DNA from 3 places in the Halobacillus sp. B29 genome. Region 1 is predicted to be linked to each of the others. Evidence: riboswitches for the same ligand, from Rfam matches in the RefSeq annotation. Region 1 holds a riboswitch; each other region holds the start of a gene.
The links. A riboswitch is a leader RNA that binds a small molecule or an ion and turns the genes downstream of it on or off. The one in region 1 is predicted to bind S-adenosylmethionine.
Positions count from the first base shown of each region.

Region 2: another riboswitch for S-adenosylmethionine. It lies ahead of msrA (peptide-methionine (S)-S-oxide reductase MsrA); the one in region 1 lies ahead of ACTWP7_RS07275 (phosphoadenylyl-sulfate reductase).
Region 3: another riboswitch for S-adenosylmethionine. It lies ahead of ACTWP7_RS08935 (methionine ABC transporter ATP-binding protein); the one in region 1 lies ahead of ACTWP7_RS07275 (phosphoadenylyl-sulfate reductase).

Region 1 covers NZ_JBQQCM010000004.1:203,720-210,814, reverse strand. The annotation lists gene ACTWP7_RS07290 (TOMM precursor leader peptide-binding protein) at 1-66, shown strand, start outside; gene ACTWP7_RS07285 (SagB/ThcOx family dehydrogenase) at 88-1,650, shown strand; gene ACTWP7_RS07280 (sulfite exporter TauE/SafE family protein) at 1,658-2,554, opposite strand; SAM riboswitch class I at 3,454-3,558, opposite strand; SAM riboswitch class I at 3,724-3,824, shown strand; gene ACTWP7_RS07275 (phosphoadenylyl-sulfate reductase) at 3,925-4,656, shown strand; gene sat (sulfate adenylyltransferase) at 4,670-5,824, shown strand; gene cysC (adenylyl-sulfate kinase) at 5,842-6,441, shown strand; gene cobA (uroporphyrinogen-III C-methyltransferase) at 6,438-7,095, shown strand, end outside.
Region 2 covers NZ_JBQQCM010000001.1:178,092-185,186, reverse strand. The annotation lists gene ACTWP7_RS00865 (TspO/MBR family protein) at 1-226, shown strand, start outside; gene ACTWP7_RS00860 (ribonuclease H-like YkuK family protein) at 449-973, shown strand; gene ACTWP7_RS00855 (peroxiredoxin-like family protein) at 1,016-1,669, opposite strand; gene eutH (ethanolamine utilization protein EutH) at 1,720-2,820, opposite strand; gene msrA (peptide-methionine (S)-S-oxide reductase MsrA) at 2,975-3,448, opposite strand; SAM riboswitch class I at 3,567-3,686, opposite strand; gene ACTWP7_RS00840 (AIM24 family protein) at 3,865-4,563, opposite strand; gene ACTWP7_RS00835 (chromate transporter) at 5,153-5,683, opposite strand; gene ACTWP7_RS00830 (chromate transporter) at 5,680-6,255, opposite strand; gene ACTWP7_RS00825 (gamma-glutamyltransferase family protein) at 6,293-7,095, opposite strand, start outside.
Region 3 covers NZ_JBQQCM010000005.1:226,701-233,795, reverse strand. The annotation lists gene ACTWP7_RS08965 (sulfurtransferase TusA family protein) at 1-569, opposite strand, end outside; gene ACTWP7_RS08960 (rhodanese-like domain-containing protein) at 612-908, opposite strand; gene ACTWP7_RS08955 (DsrE/DsrF/DrsH-like family protein) at 925-1,404, opposite strand; gene ACTWP7_RS08950 (metal-sensitive transcriptional regulator) at 1,466-1,723, opposite strand; gene ACTWP7_RS08945 (DUF421 domain-containing protein) at 1,879-2,601, shown strand; gene ACTWP7_RS08940 (DUF302 domain-containing protein) at 3,145-3,528, opposite strand; SAM riboswitch class I at 3,735-3,849, shown strand; gene ACTWP7_RS08935 (methionine ABC transporter ATP-binding protein) at 4,003-5,031, shown strand; gene ACTWP7_RS08930 (methionine ABC transporter permease) at 5,021-5,683, shown strand; gene ACTWP7_RS08925 (MetQ/NlpA family ABC transporter substrate-binding protein) at 5,695-6,546, shown strand; gene ACTWP7_RS08920 (Cof-type HAD-IIB family hydrolase) at 6,680-7,095, shown strand, end outside.

The DNA of each region.
Region 1 (7,095 bases):
CTCGGCTATGTTAATCGGTCTCTCACGTTAGAGGATCTTAACCCTTATCCGCATCCATTTCCTTAATAGTGGCCAAGGAGGCTAGTGATGGATCTTGATTTGTTCTTACACCAGCTGCATTTTCAAAGTGACGTTGTGAACCCGCGTGAATGGGTAGTTGATTGGGAAGACGCTCCGCTACCTTTCAAGATTTACCGGGGACTGCCGGAGTTTCCGCTGCCTCATGATATTCCCCTTGATCCTAGAGAAGAGGGTGCGGGGTTCAACACGGCTCTTTCTGCCATTGGTTATTTTCTGTGGTACGCCTATGGATTGACTCAGTTTAGCCACACAGCACTGCCGGCGGGTGGAGAAGACGTGGAGACGATTCAGACCCTGCGGCGCTTCGCCCCATCGGGCGGGGGTCTTTACCCAAACGAATTGTATATGTATTTGAAAGTGGAGGACCTGCCGCAGGGTGTCTATCATTATGATGTTGCTCACCATCGTCTTCTCTTACTTAGGGAAGGGAATTTTGACTCTTATTTGAATGGAGCTCTAGGCCATAACGCTGATTTTGAGTGTGGTTTCGGGGCAGTGATTATTACTTCGATGTTCTGGAAGAATTTCTTTAAATACCACAACTTCTCCTATCGTCTGCAGGGACTTGATGCCGGCGCGCTAATAGGCCAGCTGCTTGAGACGAGCCAATCCTTTGGTTATTATGCCCAGGTTCATTTTCAATTTATGGATCGTGCGGTTAATCATCTGCTCGGTCTCGATGACAAGGAAGAAAGTGTATACGCGGTGATCCCTCTCTTCACGTCGAAACAACCTCGTCTTCAGAAAGACAACAGAACAGAACGAAGCGCGGAGGATTTGTGTACTGAACTTCCAAAGCTTGAAACCAGCTATTTTCAAAGATCCCAAAACGTGAAGGAATTCTCTCAAATCATCCAGGCCAATCAGAGCTCAATGATAGAATCAACGGAATTATTCCGCCGGCTGAAAAAAAGAAAAGAGAAAACGGAGGTCAGGTCGAAAATTGGTCTCCCTGATGGAGAAAAGCTGAACGAAGATGTATTCGAGGTATTCCGGAACCGCCATTCCCCGGAGATGGATTTTATACCGGAAAAGATAGAGTTAGCCAAGCTTGCTGCCCTGCTTCAGCATGCATTCGCTCCATTTACGAGCCCCACGGACCTCGATAGAGAGGGGGATCCGGTTTCTCGCCTATCCCTATACGGATGTTTCTATCAAGTGGAAGGGATCACGGATGGAGCTTACCGGTATGACAGTCTCTCTCATTCGTTAATCAAACTAAAAGAGGGGGACTTTCGTCCGGAGCTGCAGGCGGGAATGAACATGGATTACGTCAATTTTCATCAGATCCCTATCTGTCTTCATATAGCAGGAGATCGGTTCTTTTATAAAAATGAGCTGGGGCACAGAGGGTACAGAATAGAGCACATGGAAGCGGGGGTGCTGCTGCAGCGTCTATTGCTCTCGGCAAGTGCGCTTGGTATGAACGGTCACCCACTACTTGGATTCGATGTGAACCATTGTGATTCCCTCTATGATTTGAAAGCAAGCGATCAGACTACTCTCCTCCAGATTCCTGTTGGATGTCACCGCCCGAAGAGCCGACTGATTGGCGGCATGCATAGTTAGGCGGGTGCTACGACGTTTCTTTTAACGGAGAGTTCCCCTGACGGTTAAATTGAATGTTTCGTTTAATGGAGAAAAGGACGCATGCTGCCCAGCCTGCAATGAGGACGGTATAAATGAGTGTCAGCACATCACCGCTGATGGAAACGGACTGCAGTACAGTGCGCAGATTCACTAAAATAATGAAACCACCGGCAAGCACTCCGAGAATCAGAGCTGGAAGAATCCGAACCAGCCAGGCGGCAAGTGGGGCGGCCAGAACCCCCCCAATAACAAAAGCCGCAATCCACAGCCAGTTGAACTGATCGATTCCTAAAAATATAAGAAAACCGAGGGTGGCAGAAGTCGTCACGGCGAACTCGGTCGTATCCACCGTACCGATGACTTTTCTAGGGGTCGCTCCCTTTTGCGATAGGAGCACAGGAGTGTTGATCGGCCCCCATCCACCGCCGCCTATGGAATCCATGAATCCTGCTAGGAAGCCAAGCGGGTACAGAAAGCGTTTTTTGAGCGGCTTTCTTTTCTGGTTCTCATTTGACGGGCGCAGGAAAAGAAAACGAGCGATGATATAAATCCCGAGCAAAAGTAAGAAAGAGGAGATAAAAGGCTTAATCATATCTCCCGGGAGATTACTTAGAAAAGCTGCTCCCAAAAATGCGCTGACCGCTCCCGGAACAATTAAGGTCAGGGCTAATTTTTTATCCAGGTTTCCGAACTTATAGTGTGAAAATCCTGAAACGCCTGTTGTAGCGATTTCAGACATATGGATCGAAGAGGAGGCAATCGCGGGAGCCACCCCGTAGGCGAGCAAAAGGGATGAAGAGCTGAGCCCGAATGCCATCCCCAGCGCACCGTCGATAAGCTGGGCAAAAAAACCGACGAACGAAAAAATAAGTAATCTTCTCACGTTTCAACACTCCTGTTTCTATAATTTATTATTCTGATTGATTTACTTGGTTTTATGTTTAAAAAAATCTAGCTGTTATGTATTCCTGACCAGGCTTACAGAGCAAAGAAGAACGCGTTGTTTTCTAAGCAGTTTCCATCTCAATTCTTACACTATATGGACCCGAAATGAATAAAGTCACTTCTTTGTTAAAGTTTATTATAGTTTTTTTCCTTAAAAGCTTATTACACAATAGGGCCGTTTACTTTAAGACTCAGTTTCGAGATATTGGTTATGAGGGAGGCCCTTCGGGGGACGATTTCGCTTTCCGCGGGCATGTGCTGAGCTTCCTCGGGCTAAAAGCCCTGCGGGATCTCACCGATCATGTTCATCCCGCAGGAGTCTACATCGTCCCCCTCCGGACCTTTCCAAATCAGAGACTCAATACCATTTCCAACATCACCTGCATAATGATGAATTAGACTATGTGGTTTTCTACCTATTTTCAGGATGTAACTACACCCAATAGCCTGTCATAAAAGCATTTAACCCAGATTAAGCAGGGAAATTATTCTCTTCTGGAAGGGTCCGTTTTTCTTAATCATGTTGGGTTGGTGGGGAAATGATGAGACTCCCGTGGGAGAAGGAGCTAGGCGAGACCCCGCAGGGAGTGATAACGACTGAGGAGGCTTGCCAGTTCCCCCACAGGAAAGCGAGTTATTTCCCCACCAGCCCTTCTCCATTTAACGTAACGGACCCCGGTTATCTTGAAACTGATTCTTCCACAATAGGGAGCTTAATTTTAAGATCAATACGGAAGTTCAGAAGAGCTGAAATTACAATTATTAACAGAGTATTCTGTAAAAAGGCTAAGAAAAAACCTCTTCCCTGAGGAAAGAGGTGAAAAGCTGAATAGCTTAACCTTATCTCTCAGACAATGTCTGCTGGAATGAGCACCTTCTACAACTAGGAGAGGTTGCTGCGGGATCAACGGACCAGATTCCTTCCCCGGCTCTTTATAAGGATTATTTAATTTTAAAATTAAGATACTATTCAATCTAAAGGGGAAAGGTAAGTCCTGTCAAGAACGATTTTTAAAAATACAGAATATTTAAATTAAGCATTGACATATAGTAAAAAGGGGCATAAGATTTTAATCAATCACATTTTAAAAAAATTCAATCATCGTTTTCTTATCTAGAGAGGTGGAGGGACTGGCCCTTTGAAGCCTCGGCAACGGGTCAACAGACGCTGTGCCAATTCCAGCAAGCTATCACTTGAAAGATGAGAAGATGAGACGCGGGCTTATTCATGCTGTACGCCTCTCTTCTTTTTTCAAGGAGAGAGGTTTTTGATTTGTAGCGTTTTGTTTGTGGGAAGGGAGGAAAAAAATGACTAATCCAGCCATAACTTATGAAGAGTTCACAGGCGATCCTTTTGAACATCTGGGCCCTGAAGGGGAAACCAAGGGGGCACTAGAAGTACTGAAATGGGCTTATGATACTTATGGTTCTTCTATTACCTACGCCTGCAGCTTTGGTGCTGAAGGAATTGTACTCATAGATTTAATAGCAAAAGTTAAAAAAGATGCCCACATCGTTTTTCTTGATACGGAAATTCATTTTCAGGAAACATACGATTTAATTGATAAGGTGAAGAAAAAATATCCGGACTTGAATATTGAAATGAAAAAACCGGAATTAACACTGGAACAGCAGGCCGAAAAACATGGCTCAGCCTTATGGAAAAGAGAGCCGGACAAATGCTGCTTTATCCGTAAAATTAAACCGCTGGAAGAAGCATTGAGCGGAGCCACCGCCTGGGTATCCGGACTGCGGCGCGAACAGTCGGTAAGCCGGAGCCATACGAATTTTATAAATAAAGATGACCGTTTTGAATCCATAAAGGTATGTCCCCTTATTTACTGGACATGGGACGACGTATGGCAATATATCCGACTAAACGACTTGGATTACAATGATTTGCACGATAAAGGATATCCAAGTATTGGATGTATCCCTTGTACGTTTGCAGCGGACAGCAACGATCGCTCCGGACGATGGAAAGGCTTTAACAAGACCGAGTGCGGTCTTCATACGACAGGTAACAACGAGAGTGAATAAAGGAGGAAATCACATGTCTACAATTATCGCTCCCCACGGCGGGACGCTTGTCAATCAAATAAACGAAGGGGCTGACACTTCAGCTCTTACCACAAAAATTGAACTGGATGCCATGGCTTTAAGTGATTTAGAACTGATCGGAAACGGGGCCTATAGCCCCTTAACCGGTTTTCTGAATCAAGAAGATTATCATTCCGTCGTTGAGAATATGAGGCTGAAAGACGGAACACCGTGGAGCATTCCCATTACGCTGCCCGTAAATAAAGAAAAGGCGAATGAGCTTCAGCCGGGACAGAAAGCCGCGCTCGTTCAAAACGGTACGACATACGGTACGATCACGATTAGTGAAGTCTATTCATCGGATAAAGAAAAAGAAGCAGAGAATGTGTACTTAACCAAAGAATCCGCGCATCCCGGCGTAAATAAACTTTACGGCCGTCCGGACTATTACGTGGCCGGGGAAATTGAACTGACAAAACGTGCGGAAAAGGAACATGACGAAAAGTTCTACCTGGACCCTGCCCAGTCGAGAGACTTATTTAAGGACCTGGGCTGGAGTAAAGTCGTTGGTTTCCAAACCCGTAATCCGGTTCACCGCGCTCATGAATATATTCAAAAAGCGTCCTTGGAAACGGTAGATGGACTGTTCTTAAATCCACTTGTCGGCGAAACGAAAAGCGACGACATTCCGAGTGATGTAAGGATGAAGAGCTACCAGGTGCTGCTCGAAAACTACTATCCGGCGAATCGTGTTGTGCTTGCTGTCTTTAGTGCGGCTATGCGCTATGCTGGTCCACGTGAAGCTATTTTTCACAGTCTTGTCCGTAAGAACTTCGGCTGCTCCCACTTCATTGTCGGCCGTGACCACGCTGGAGTAGGCGATTACTACGGAACTTACGACGCTCAGAAAATCTTTAGTCATTTCACAGAAGATGAACTGGGAATAACGCCAATGTTCTTTGAGCACAGCTTCTACTGCCAGGCGTGTGAAGCAATGGCTTCCCACAAGACGTGCCCACATGATGCCAAACACCACGTCATTCTTTCCGGTACAAAGGTACGTGAACTGCTCAGAAATGGCGAAAAACCGCCAAAAACGTTCAGCCGTCCCGAGGTCGTTGAGACGCTAATTGAAGGACTACGAGATAAACAAACCACTGACTCATAACGGAAAGGATGATGGATATGGGATCCAATCTCACGTGGCATGATGCTGCAGTAAATGTAAACGATTATCGAAAAAAGAACGGACACCATAGCGGAGTGATCTGGCTGACCGGTTTATCTGGATCCGGGAAATCAACCATTGCGAATTTAGTCAATAAGCAGTTGTTCCAGAAAGGGCTGCAAACATACTTACTGGATGGGGATAACATTCGGCAGGGGTTGAATAGCGATCTTGGTTTTTCAGCAGAGGACCGAAAAGAAAATATCCGCCGGATCGGCGAGGTCGCGAAGCTCTTTGCTGACAGCGGATCGATCGTTCTGACGGCTTTTATCTCTCCCTATCAGGAGGACCGCGATCAGGTAAGAAAGTTATTTAACAAAGACGAATTTCTGGAAGTCCACGTGGATTGTCCTGTAGAAGAGTGTGAGAAGCGCGATCCAAAAGGCTTGTACAAGAAAGCAAGAAAAGGGGAAATCAAAGGCTTTACCGGTGTAGATGCTCCTTATGAAGCACCCGCTTCCCCTGAGCTCAGATTAGAATCCGGCAGTCTGGATGAGCAGGCATGTGCGGACCGGCTGGTTGCTTTCTTAATCGAAAAGGGGTGGGTCAAAGGATGAGCAAAGTATTTATCGTTGGTGCAGGACCAGGAGATGTGGATTTAATTACCGTCAAAGGGTTAAAGGCCATTCAGCAAGCAGACGTGATCCTTTACGACCGTCTTGTCAATCAGGAGCTTTTAGATGAAGCAGGAGAGCGAACCGAACTTGTGTATTGTGGAAAAAGCCCGAACAACCACTCCCTCAGTCAATCGAGCATTAACGGTCTGTTATGCAAATTTGCGCTTCAAGGAAAAACCGTCACTCGTCTGAAAGGCGGCGACCCTTTCGTCTTCGGACGGGGTGGAGAAGAGGCGGAGGCCCTATCCAAACGAGGGATTCCATACGAAATTGTTCCGGGCATCACTTCTGGAATTGCTGCTCCAGCTTATGCAGGCATCCCGGTCACCCACCGTGATTTCAGTTCGTCTGTCGCTTTTATCTCAGGGGTCAGTAAACTTGGAATCGACGAAGAAGCCTACTGGGAGAGCGTTGTGAAAAGCATGGATACCTTGTGCATATACATGGGGGTAAAGAAACTGCCTGACATTTGTGAAAGGCTGATCCGTCATGGACGTTCGGCTGATACACCGATTGCGCTCGTGCAATGGGGAACAACGGAACACCAACAGACGGTGACAGGAACGGTTTCCACAATCGTAGAAAAAGCAAAAG
Region 2 (7,095 bases), on a different contig from region 1:
AGAACTGGGATGGTCCGCATTTATTCTTGTAGTAGGGGGACTCATTGCCCTTGCCTTTTATTTCATTCAGAAAGATACGTGGTTTCCTCTTGTTTTCATATGGGGCTATGGAGCAATCTTTGCTTATCAGGAAAACACACTTATCAAATTTATTACAGGAGCTTTTGTCGTCATTCTATTATTTATTATTTTCTTCAGCTGGTTCCAAAAGAATCGCGTTTCTTAAGGAGGAGGGTAATAAAAATTTTTTTGTATCCCTATTACTAATCTTCATTAAATTCATACATAATTTTATAATAAAGGAGGCATACTCCCGTTATAAACGTGATAAAGTTAAATTACTCCGACACCTCTTCTGATTCTGCATTCAAGTAAAAGTTGATGAATATCTTATAATAAGGAAGGCAGCATGTAATGCCCTTGCTTAACAAACAAAGGGGTGACTGAGATGGAAAAGGACCTCAAGTTCCAAAACATAACCCACAAAAAGATGGACTTTGATCAAGTATTTGACCATATCCTGACCTTTATGAAAAAGGATCCGCTCGGAAATTACCGTTTAATGCTTGGTACTGATTCTCAAATCCACCCTTCTCACACCATTTTTATTACAGGGATCGTCATCCAACGTGTTGGAAAAGGCGCGTGGGCGTGTTTCTGTAAGAAGCTTATTTCGCGAAAAATGACCACGCTGCATGAACGAATCTCCTATGAGACATCACTTACCGAACATATCGCTTCTTTATTCACGGAAGATAAGAAAAATGAAATGATTGATATCATTCTGCCTCATATTTATAAAGGTGCTACTTTTACAATGGAGGGGCATATTGACATTGGTTCAGGAGAGCGGAACCGGACAAGGCTATATGTAAATGAAATGGTAGCCCGAATTGAATCGCTTGGGATCGAACCGAAAATTAAGCCAGATTCGATTGCCGCGAGCAGCTATGCTAACAAATACACAAAATAAAAAAGCACAACCACAGTCGATGAACTGGGTTGTGCTTCCTTTTTATACTTGTACTTTTTTTAATTGCTCCAGTACTTCTGAAGGCTCTGCACGATCTTTGTAGTCTTCTTTGGTGTATTCATAAACAATGGTTCCGTCCTGGTCAATTACATAGGTTGCAGAAACAGGAAGGGTCCACGCTTCATCCCCGTTATGCTCGTCCACTCGCAGCCCTTTTTCTTTGTACACGTCAACAAGATAATCGGGCAGCTGATAAACGAGATTATACTGATTGGCCGTTTCATTTCCAACATCACTTACCACATGGAACTGGAGGTCATTTTTCTCAGTGGTGGATAAAGAGTGATCAGGTTGTTCAGGACTGATCGCAATTAGTTCGCCCCCACTATCGTGAATGTCACTAAGAATCTCCTGATAGGCCCGGAGTTCCATATTACAATAAGGACACCAGCCTCCACGGTAAAACGTCAATATGACAGGCCCTTCTTCCAGCTGTTTGTACAATTCAATTGAATTTCCCTTCGCATCAGGAAGGTTGAAATTAGGAGCTTTTTCACCTTCAGATAGACCTTTCCCATCAGAAGATTGCTCAAGCTCTTGAATGGCCTGCTTCATTTTCTCTTGCACATCTCCAGGAGCCGTCGCTTTGAATTTTTCAATGTATTCGTTGTAGCGCTCTTTCATTTCTGTCTTCACAGGAAAAAACTCCTTTATGGTTAGATTCACGTCGATTATAGCCTAGTTGATTACTTGGTTAAAGTTATCTGCTTATTCCTTCTTGTTAAAAGTAAGGCAATACCTACAGCGAGTCCTCCAGCGATCAGCTTGCCCACAATAACAGGAACAATCATATCTTTTTCAATTCCTGCTACAAAAGCAAAGTGGCTCCCCAGTACAAAAGCTCCACTTACCGCAAAAGCCGAATTCACTATTTTCCCCCGGTGATCCATGTGCTTCATCATGGCAAGCATAGGTAAATGATGGGCAAGGGAAGCCAGGAGGCCGGTCATAGCAGAAGCATTTAAACCAATCTTCTGGCTCAACCGATTCCATACCTTTTCCCCTTTTTGATTAATAAAAGCGATTAAAGGATACGCTCCTGCAAGGGTAACGGTAATCCTGCCTACAATAGAGACCCCCTCAGAAAGCGGGGCCATGCCAGAAATGAGGGTGAATTCCGTAAGCGTTTCAATCGTAATAGCTGCAAGTCCGGTAATAATAAGGATTTCGACTCCTTTTCCAAACCAGGCAAATACACGTATAGCTCCATTCGTAAACAACCATAATCCCATCCCGATAAAAATGGAAAGGAGAAGCGCCGGCAATAAGTTATGCAGCATCCATAACCATTCATATCCTGCGATCGCTCCGCCTGCCAGACAACCAATCGGTATTGTCACTATTCCGATGAGGATCCCTTTCGCGAAATAAGGACGGTCTTCTTTTTGAATGACAGTAAGAGCGACCGGTATAGTAAAGACGAGTGTCGGACCCATCATAGTTCCTAAAAATGCCCATGAAAACACAGCCGCTTCATCCGTTAAGGCTAACGCTTCGGCCAGGGAGTACGCTCCCATATCAATCGCTAAAATCATAGAAGCAAACATAGAAGGATCGGCCCCCAGTTCTTTAAAGACAGGACCAATAACCGGTGCAGCGACTTCTGACAAGACGGGAGCTAGCGAAATGATACCTACCATGGATAAGGCTAGCGGCCCCATCATCATAAAGGCATCATAGAAATGCTTTCCTAAAGATAAACGCTGATTAAGAACATAGTAATCCAGGGCCCCTGCCACCATAAACAAACACATGATGATTAGTATCGATTCATTGACCCATAACAAATCCGCTCCCTCTCCCTTCACAAAACCTATCTCTCACTCAGTTCGCTCTGTTCAAAGGTTTTCCCTTCCTGGTTCTGTGCGTAACTTCGCAGCCCTAAAAATAAAAAAAGCACTCAGAGTAAATACTCTGAGCGCCTTTCAAGGATAAGCGTTTTTAGCCGATTCCACATGCTACGGAACCGTTCTTCTGCAAATATTTCTGATGATGCTCTTCCGCTTCATAGAAAGTGGTGGTCTTAACAACCTCTGTTACAATCGGGCGCTTGAATGTGCCTTTTTCATCCCACTCTTTAATTTTTTCTTCAGCAATATACTTTTGACTGGCATCATTGTAAAAAATCGCCGAGCGGTATTGGTGGCCAATATCGGCACCTTGACGATTTTTTGAAGTTGGATCGTGCGTTTCAAAAAAGATATTTACGAGTTCAGAATAAGTAATGACAGTCGGGTCATACTCTACTTTCACAGCTTCTGCGTGACCTGTTTTACCCGTTTTCACCTGTTCATAAGATGGATTATCCAGATTCCCGCCAATATAACCTACTCGTGTAGATGTAATGCCTTCAAATTTTTCAAAGAATGCTTCTACTCCCCAGAAACACCCTGCTCCAAAAATTGCCTTCGCCATATCTCATCTTTCCTTTCTTTTTAACGCAACTTCTATCGAGAGCCTTCACGGGTATATGACAACGAAAAGACCCCTTTTCTTATCCAAGAAAAGGGGTCGTATTATAGTCCGTACGATCCTCTCATCTCTTAGGATGTCACCATCCTACAGGAATTGGCACCGTTCTCGTCAATCATTAGATTGATTCGATGGTTGCCGGGCATCAAAGGGCCAGTCCCTCCGCCTCTCTGGATAAGAAGTTTCCGTTATTTATTTTTAAGTTATTTCATATCTTACAACGTTTTAGCAGTGAAGTAAAGGATGAAGCTAAAATTTTTTTTGGAAAAAAACATATTCAGCTCCCGGTCTTTTACTCTATTCAGACTGTCATAAGAAAATGCCAGTCCATATTGAACTCTCCATCATTCGACAAATCTTTATTTGCCGCGCTCGCCTGAAGTATTAATCTCTTCAAACGGCTGGACGATGACAAAGCCGTCGCCTTTGAATTCCATTTGGATCGATTCTCCACTTCCCCGTCCAATGAGAGTTTTAAAGCTTATATCTGTACGAAACTCAGGCTGCAAATGACCCGACCAGGCGACCGTAGCATTTGGATCGGTAATTACTGGCTGCCCCGGGCGCACCATAATGGTAAGCGGTTCGTAATGAGACGTGATCGCTACTTTACCTCTTCCCTTCAGTTTAACGTTGAATAAGCCGCCCGACATCATTCCGGCAACTTTTTTCATCAGTTGAATATCCCAGTCTACGCCTGGCTCAAAGGCGAGAAGATCATTGCCATTCACTGTAATTTCTTCGTTATCCAGTTCCAGAATAGTAATTTTTTTGCCTTGATCAGCTAAGTAAAGGCTGCCGCGTCCGGTAGCTTTCATCAGAGAGCTTCCTTCTCCACTCATGGCTTTTTTCACGAAACGACCTACACCGTGCTCAAGGAATCCTTCTCTTTCAAATTTAATCTGCCCGTTGTACGAGATCATGGATCCTGCTTTCGCCCACACTTGATCGGTCAGGTTCACTTCCAGGATACGCGGGGTTTCCAGCTCGAAGTATTCATTCTCTGCATCGTCCTGCTTTGTTTCTCTTATAAATTGTTCAATAGAATATTTGCTCATTCTTCTCTCCCCTTTAATCGCATAGTTGGTTCCTAACTAGGATATTCGCTCTATTCCTATGGTACTCCTTCTTCACAGGGGGATTTTGCTGAACTGATGATTAAAGAGAGTCCGGAAACTGTGAGTTCTTGTACTACCTAAAGTCTCTGTTGAATATTATAGATTCGCTCGCGTTTGTTTAAGACTTGATTTCGAGACTTTTGTGAGAATTAGGTCCTGCGGGGGACGATTTCGCTTTCCGTGGGCATGTGGTAAGCTTCCTCAGGCTTCGCCTTCCGGGATCTTACCGATCATGTTCATCCCACAGGAGTCTGCATCGTCCCCCTCCGGACCTTGCTAAATAGGGAACTCGATATCATGTTCGGAACGCCATGGTTTACGGTGGGGTTAAACCTATAACAATGAGCGTGCACGTGGGATAACCCCTGCTATAGAAGCATTTAAGGCTGATGTAGGACACTAGCTTCTCCAATAGTAGGGTCCGTTCTTCTCACGTAGCCGCCCCTCATCGATTTCAGGCAACGGACTCAATTTATCTCGAAACTGAGTCTTCAACAATCCGTCCCGTTTGTTTAATAAGCGGCTTTGTTCAACCTAAGAACAAGGCGCCGTATATGAGCGATCCAAGGATTACAAAGGCGGGGTGCAGTTTTACTTTTTCAAGTAACAAGAAACTGGCGATGATCAGGATTGCTGTTTGCAGGAAACCTGTGGATTCATAGGAATTCCCAAAAAACTGGTACGCCATAATCCCAAGAAGCACGGCAATCGCTGGGCGGATTAAGTTAGTCATCCGCTTGACCCTGGGAGAATCCTTGAATTTATATAGAAAACTCAACAGGACAATCATTAAAATAAGCGATGGAGCAACTGTGGCAAAGACACCGACCACTGCACCCAGAACCCCTGCCTGCTGATAGCCGACAAAACCGGCCATTTTTGTAGCAATCGGCCCTGGCAGCGCATTCGCCATAGCAAGCATTTCGCTGAATTCCGTCACACTCATCCATCCAAATCGTCCCACAACCTCATTTTCTACCAAAGGGATCGAAGCAGGACCTCCCCCATAACCAATAATTCCAGGTATAAAAAAAGCAACAAATAGTTTCCAAAAAATCATGATGACTGCTCCTGACTTTTATGATTTGGTTTATCTTTAGCTTTTACAGGTTTAAGCAAAGCATATAGTAACAGCGCAAAGATAAGGAGACCAGGATGCAAGCCGATCCACTCAATCAGTAAAAGAGAGACAACCGCAAGAGATAGCGAGACGATCCACCCCAGATTTCCTTGAGCTTTTTTTAGAAAATCATAAGTCAGCTTGGCAAGCATAACTCCTACCACCGGAACCACGGCTCGTGTCATCCCATTGACCCAGGCCTGGTCGCGAAAACTGTTTAACGAAGTAATCAGCACAATCATGATGACAATTGTAGGTATAATGGTTGCTAATACAGCATTCAACATCCCTATGATTCCTGAAACTCGATAACCTATGTACCCTGCCATTTTTGTAGCAATGGGACCTGGCAGCGAGTTGCCTAAAGCCAGGACATCGCCAAATTCATCGTCCGTGAGCCATTCATATTTTTCAACCACTTCCTTATGGACCAGCGGTATGGAAGCAGGACCTCCTCCATAACCGAGCATTCCCACACGAAAAAAGGCTATAAAGAGATTCCACTGCTGCATACTTCTCCTCTCCTTCCAAACCGACTCTCCTCTTCATTCAGTAAGCGGAGATCGTACCATCTGTTCTTGACTCCGTGCCGCCATATAAAACTCCTGTTTCCGGATCACGCCATATAATCTGGCCTCTCCCGAAAGCACCTGTTTCCAGCTGAACGCTGATTTCGTGGCCGCGGCGCGCGAGAGCTTCCGCGACATGCTTAGGGAAGTTCGGCTCTACCCATACCGTTTTACCTTTCATCCACTGCCAGCGTGGAGCATCAAGCGCTGACTGCGGGTTTAAATGAAAATCAACCGTGTTCATAACAACCTGAACGTGGCCCTGGGGCTGCATAAATCCGCCCATGACGCCAAATGGTCCGACGGGCTGATCTCCCTTCGTTAAAAAGCCAGGGATAATGGTATGATACGATCTCTTATTCCCTTCCAGAGAGTTGGCATGCCCTTGTTCCATGGTGAAGTTATGACCACGGTTTTGAAGAGCAATGCCAGTTCCAGGAACCACTAATCCAGAACCGAATCCCATGTAGTTGCTTTGAATAAACGATACCATGTTCCCTTCCCCGTCCGCGGCAGCGAGATACACGGTTCCTCCTTTCGGGGGAACGCCCGCTTCCGGCACGCCCGCCTCTTCTGTAATAGAAGATCTGCGTTCAGCTGAATAATCATCATTTAATAAATCATCGATGTCTACTTCCATAGAAGAGGCATCAGCAATGTACTTTTCTCCGTCTGCAAAAGCGAGTTTCATAGCTTCTATTTGCTTATGATATGTAGAATCACTTTCTTTTTCAAGTATGTCAAACCCTTTTAGCATGTTCAAAGCTGAAAGCGCCACAAGTC
Region 3 (7,095 bases), on a different contig from region 1:
TATGAACGCAGTGATGTCGTTTCACCGGACCACTCGCTCATACCCGGTACAACATTGTATACACGCTCAAGACCTTTTTCCGTAAGCTTTTGACAAGCCATGTCACTACGACTTCCTGTGCGGCATACGACATAAACATCTTTCGTCTGGTCAATTTCATTGATTCGCTCATCTAATTCACCAAGTGGAATAGATACGGCCTCTGGAATATGCTCGAATGCAAACTCCGCTGACTCACGTACATCGAGAAGGAGTACGTTATCATTTTTCAGGTTTTGAGAAAGCTCCTCATTATTTACGGTGTCCGGGTGCAATTTCTCTTCTGATTCATCACTAGCTTTACGAATGTAGTGTTTTAAGGTGCCTTCCTCTTCAATGGTTCCTAAATATTGATGACCAGCACTCTTGGCCCAGGCCTGGAGATCCGCCTTAGAACCTTTATCGGTTGCCTGAACTTCGACTACGTCACCAGAATTTAAGTCCTTTATCATTTTTTTTGTTTTTACAATAGGCATCGGGCACGCAAGTCCTTTAGCATCTAACAAATGATCTGCTTTAATATCCATCATTTCATCCTCCTATAACCCCAAAGGGTATATCATTTAAAAAAATTATTCAGTAGGTCCGTTCCAATCCAGCATACCGCCGTCCATATTAGTTACATCGAAGCCATTTTGCTCAAGGAACTGTGCAGCACGCCCGCTGCGGCCCCCGGAACGGCAAATCATTACATAGCCCTTGGATTGATCCAATTCGTCTATACGAGCTTCTAATGAGCCGAGAGGGATATGTGCAGCACCAGGAATCTTTCCGGCAGCTACTTCTTCATCCTCACGAACGTCAATTAGATTAAGTGATTCATTTTTGTTCAATTTCGCTTCCAGTTCTTGCGCAGTTATTGTTTTCATAAAAGTTGACCTCCTATTAAATGAACAGGTTTACGTTACCGTCTTCAGCATCGCCAATATAAGCAGCAACGCCCGCATATTCAATTTCATCAAGCAGTTCTTCTTTTTGAAGCCCTAAAAGATCCATGGTCATAGTGCAAGCGACAAGGTTAACATCTTGTTCCTGCGCCATTTCAATCAAGTCAGGCAACGGCATAGCATTGTGTTTTTTCATTACATCTTTAATCATTTTCGGGCCGAAGCCAGCATAGTTCATTTTAGATATGCCCATTTTATCGGCACCTCTAGGCATCATTTTTCCAAACATTTTTTCCATGAAGTTTTTCTTAACAGATACTTGTTCATCTTTTCGCAGAGCGTTTAACCCCCAGAATGTGTGGAAAATGGTTACATTGTGATCGTAAGCGGCTGCCCCGTTAGCAATAATATAAGCGGCCATCGCTTTATCATAATCTCCGCTGAACAAGATGATATTGGTTGATTTTGTTTCAGACATCTTTATCCTCCTAGAATTTATTTATACATATACGTGTATGGGTATAAAATTTATTAAAAAATTATCGGCTTTTAACTAGAAGCTGCACAGCTTCGTTGATGGAATCTTCTGTGTTCTGGTTATCACTTGATTCCTGAATGCACTCCACAAGGTTGGAGCTGACGACTAAACCGATAGTGCGATCAATTGCACTTCTAGAAGCAGACAGTTGAGTGATGACGTCTTTGCAATCTTTATTTTCTTCCATCATTTTGAGAACGCCTCTTAGTTGTCCTTCCAGACGCTTTACTCTGTTTTTCATGGCTTCGTTGTACTCCATATTGATTCCCCTCCCTTAATGAAGATTTTGTTTGCTGTGTTGAACAGTACATGATTAATAATATACCCCATAAGGTATAATGTCAACAGGTGGATAAAAGAATATTGGATAAAACATTCTGTGGGAAGCAAACCTACGTATAGGTGGTGAATCAATTGGATTTATTGTGGGATTTACTTAAGGTTATAGGCAGAATTGTAACAATCCTTCCATTCCTACTCGCCATAGGGTTGTTTATGGGGAAGCGGTCAATAGGTGAACTGCCTGTCTTTGATTTTCTGGTGGTTCTTGTACTCGGTTCAGTTGTCGGGGCAGATATTGCTGATCCGAATATTAATCATATCCATACCGTAGTGGCTATGATTGCAATTGCTTTACTGCAGAAATTGATTGTATGGAGTAAACTAAGAAATCGCAAGTTGGGAAAGCTCTTAACATTTGAACCAACGGTGGTGGTTTTCAATGGAGAAATCGTCGAAAAAAACATTAAAAGCATTAACTATTCTATCGATAATATCGTACAAATGCTTCGGGAAAAGGATGTGTACCATATTAATGATGTCGAATTAGCATTGATTGAAGCGAACGGGTCAATGTCTATAAAGTTAAAGTCAGAAAAAGAAAACATCACGAGGGAGGATTTCCATCTTCCATATAGGGGTGGGGGTTATGACATTCCACTTATTCTGGACGGAAAATTGCAAAAGGATATTTTGAATCACCTGGGTAAAAACGAGGAATGGTTGGAGAACCAATGGAGAGCTTGCGGGATAACTTCTATTGAAAATATATTTTATGGTGCGATTACGAGTCAGGGAGAATTTCATTGTTCAGTCAAAGGAAAGAAGGTTTTAAATCTTCCACCGATCAAGAACTAGGAGATTTTTTAAAAGAGAAGCTTCTGTTTGTTTAAGACTCATTTTCAAGATAAATGAGGCTGTTACGTTAAAAAGAGGAAGGCTGGTTGGGAAATAAGTCGCTTTCCTGCGGGGGAACTGACAAGCCTCCTCGGTCGTTTCACTCCTTGTGGGGTCTCGCCTGGCTCCTTCTCCCGCGGGAGTCTCCTCATTTCCCCACCATCCCAATATTATTATGAAAACGGACCCTTCAAAAAAAGAAGGAAGGCATCCTGAAACAGCCGTAAATCCTTCTATAACGGGGGTGATTCACCACATGACATGATAAAAGTTTAGCGCTGATCATAGGTTGATCTTCCATTTGAGAAAGTTCATACTCAAGTAATCAGAGAGCTATATAACACAAGGTACGGACCTTAACTACAAACCAATATCTCGAAACTGGGTCTTCAAGTAACCGGCCCTATCCTTTAATAAGCCTCTTATGAAAATTAACAACCAGATTTAACAGATCTAAATAAAAAAAAGGAAGGATAATTCAAAGATTATCCCTCCTCATATGCGTTATACGCTTTGATCCACGCAATGGATTAATCGTTGTTCAATATCTTCTGCGAGTCTCTGAATTTGTTCATCTTCCACCAATTGAATGAGGGCAGTTGGTTTAGGCATACCAATTTTTGTAGAGCCCCCGTCAGAATAAACAACCATTTTACATGGCAGGAAATAACCAGCTAGTGTATTTTCATTAAGAATACGCTGAGCTTCCTTAGGGTTACATACTTCCAATACTTTGAATTCTTTCTCGAATTCTAATCCTTTTTCATTGAGTTTATCTTTAATATCAAAATTCCATAAAACTCCGAATTGGGCTTCTTTAAGGCTGGCTTCTAAACTTTCTACTGCTTCTTCAATTCCTTTTTCTGTTTCTACTGTGTAATGAAACATGTTTAAACCTCCTTTATAAGCTCTCTATTTCAGCATACCCGTTAAGGTATGAAGATAATCGTAAAAATTGGGTTTTACTGTAATAGACATGGGGACCGGCTTTTAGTCAGGTAAGAGAAAAAACGAAAAGTTTCACAGATAAAATTGACAAAGCTGATGAGCTATAATAAGATAATCACCATCCAATTTAAAAACAAATAAAAATCTTCTTATCTAGAGAGGTGGAGGGACTGGCCCTACGAAACCTCGGCAGCGGGACTGATGCGTCATCAGAAACTGTGCCAACTCCAGCAGGTGCTTTATGCACGTGAAAGATGAGAAGAGACGGTTCTCATAAATCACGTATGATAGAGCCCCTCTTCTTATCTTTTAAGAAGAGGGGCTCTTTTATGTGCCATAACGAAAGTTTCACGCTTTGTCGTACATAAGAAAGACAGCTAATTGGAAGAAAAGAAAAACAAAGGGGGGACGTTCATGATTGAGTTTGAAGGAGTATCAAAAATCTATGAACACAATGGAAATGAATTAAGAGCTGTAGATCAAGTGGATTTAGCCGTGAATAAAGGAGAAATCTTCGGAGTTATTGGTTATAGCGGGGCAGGAAAAAGTACGCTTGTTCGTTTAGTTAATTTACTGGAATATCCTTCGGAAGGCAGGCTTCTCGTGGATGGGGAAGATTTGACCCAACTGTCTAAACCCGAGTTACGAAAAGTCCGGAAGCGAATCGGCATGATCTTTCAGCACTTTAATCTGCTGGAGTCTAAAACGGTACGCCACAATGTCGCTTTTCCATTGGCAATATCAGGGGTACCTAAAAAAGATATTGACGCACGTGTAGAAGAAATTTTGGAATTTGTAGGTTTGTCAGATAAAGCAAGGCAGTATCCAGACCAGTTATCCGGTGGACAGAAACAGAGGGTCGGAATTGCACGGGCTTTAGCCACCTCTCCGGACATATTGCTATGTGATGAAGCGACATCTGCTCTTGATCCTGAGACTACCAAGTCCATTCTTAAACTTTTGAGCAGAGTGCGGGATGAATATAACATCACGATTCTTATGATCACACATGAAATGAATGTTGTCCGTGAAGTTTGCGACCGGATCGCAGTTATGGAACATGGTCGTGTCATCGAGCAAGGATCCATATTTGATTTGTTTTCCCAGCCGGAACATCCCACTACAAAGAACTTTGTAAGAACGGTTATGGAAAATGAAATTCCAGCATCCATCCTGGAGGGGATAGAAAAGCGGGGCGCAAGCCGGCATATTTACCGTGTCACCTTTGTAGATGAAAGTGCGGGGCAGCCAGTACTTTCCCACGTATCGAAGTCATATGAAGTGGAAGTGAATGTACTTTTTGGGCAGATTACAGAGCTTCAGGGCATTCCGTTTGGACATTTAGTGGTGGAGATGCAAGGAGAAGATAAAGAAATTGTGAGAGCAATCGACTCCATCCAGCGTTCCGTAACAGTTCAGGAGGTGAAAGCACATGCAGGTTAACTTAATGGATTTTTGGCCGAGAATTCTGGAAGCCACCAATCAGACCCTCTTAATGGTCGGAATTTCTCTGCTTGCAGCCACATTAATTGGTCTTCCCCTTGGGATTGCGTTAGTGGTTACTAAAGATGGCGGACTGCTTGAAAACAAACCTATATTCAATGCGCTCAGTTCAGTAGTTAACTTCTTCAGGTCGATCCCATTTATCATCTTACTGGTAGCCATTCTGCCCGTGACAAGATTTATTGTGGGCTCATCCATTGGCACGGCTGCAGCGGTAGTACCGCTCGTTATTTTCTCGGCGCCCTATATCGCGCGGCTGGTAGAGAGCAGTCTGCTCGAGGTGAAGTCAGGTGTTATCGAAGCAGCGGAGGCTATGGGAGCCACCCCCTGGCAAATTATCGCGCGCGTATATATACCGGAAGCGTTAAGTTCCATTGTACTGAATCTGACCATTGCGACGATTGGTCTTGTAGGAGCTTCGGCGATGGCCGGATTCGTAGGCGGCGGTGGTCTTGGTGACTTAGCGATTTCGTATGGCTATCAGCGATTTGAGACGGATATCATGATTGCGACCGTGCTTCTTCTCGTCGTCATTGTGCAAATCACGCAAACAATAGGAAACTTTGTATCTAAAAAAATCCGCAGACAATAGGAGGTCTCATCATGAAAAAATTATTCATTTTATTAAGTTTAGTAGCTGCCATTGGAACCGTATTAGCAGGATGTTCCAGTGAAAGCAGCGGAGCAGAATCAAGCGAAGGATCGGATGAGAAAAAGGTCGTAAAAGTCGGCCTAAATGGTTCTGGCGTGCCGATCTGGGAGAAAATAAAAGAAAAAGCAGCCAAGGAGAATATTGAAATTGAGTTAGTTGAGTTTTCAGATTATGTACGTCCTAACATGGCACTCGCGGATGGAGACATTGATTTAAACGCGTTTCAAACGGTCTCTTATTTTGACTCTTTTATAAAAGAACATGATCTGGACCTGGCGCCAATTGGTACAACGTTAATCGCTCCAATGGGAATCTACTCTGAAAAATATGAGGATGTAAAAAATATTCCAGAAGGAAGCACCATTGCTATACCAAAAGAGGCAACCAATATGGGACGGGCTTTATTACTCCTTGAAAAAGCTGGAGTGATTGGTCTGCCTGACGATTTTGATGGAAATGGGAACCTGGACAAGATTCAGGAAAATCCTAAGAATTTAAAATTTGAACCGATCGTAGCGGCCCAGACCCCCCGCGTACTGCCAGACGTTGCCGCATCAATCATTAATAATGGAGTAGCCGTTGAAGCCGGGTTTGTTCCAGTAGATGATGCCATCTTTATTGAAGATGACACGGCACAGCCTTATATAAATATCATTGCAGCCCGCGCAGATGAAACGGATAAAGAAGTGTATCAAACCATTGTCGATCTATATCAGGAAGAAGACGTAGCGCAGCACATTCGTGAAGTTTACAATGACTCCTTGATTCCTACATTTGTACCCCTTGAAAAAATAGGCTGGTAAGCAAATAGGAGCGTAAAAATTGAACTTTTGTTAATCAATTGAAACAACCAGCCGATACGGTTTAGTCGTTTCGTTGTATGAAAGTCTGTCCTTGTATTAGAATAGAGAAAGTAGAAGAGAGGACGTGAATACAATGACAGATATTAAATTAATTGCACTAGACGTAGATGGGACCCTTGTAAATCCGGAGGGAACTGTATCAGACGCGAATATTAAAGCCGTCCAAAAAGCAAAGGATCAGGGAATTCATGTCCTATTAAGTACAGGAAGATCACTGTCGCGATGCCGCGATATAGCGGAGCAGCTTGGTCGTTCTTCTTATATTGTAACGATCAACGGTGGTGAGATTTATAATCAGGACTTTGAATTGGTTGACCAGACCTTACTGGAGCCTCACCATGTCAGTCGTTTGTGGGAGCTGAAAGAAGAACATGGATTATATTTCTGGTCTTCTACGGAACAAGGAATTTTTAACTCCCAGGAACCTTTTGATAAAGAAATTGAAGAGTATAACTGGCTTAAGTTCGGTTTCGATATAGAAGATGATGA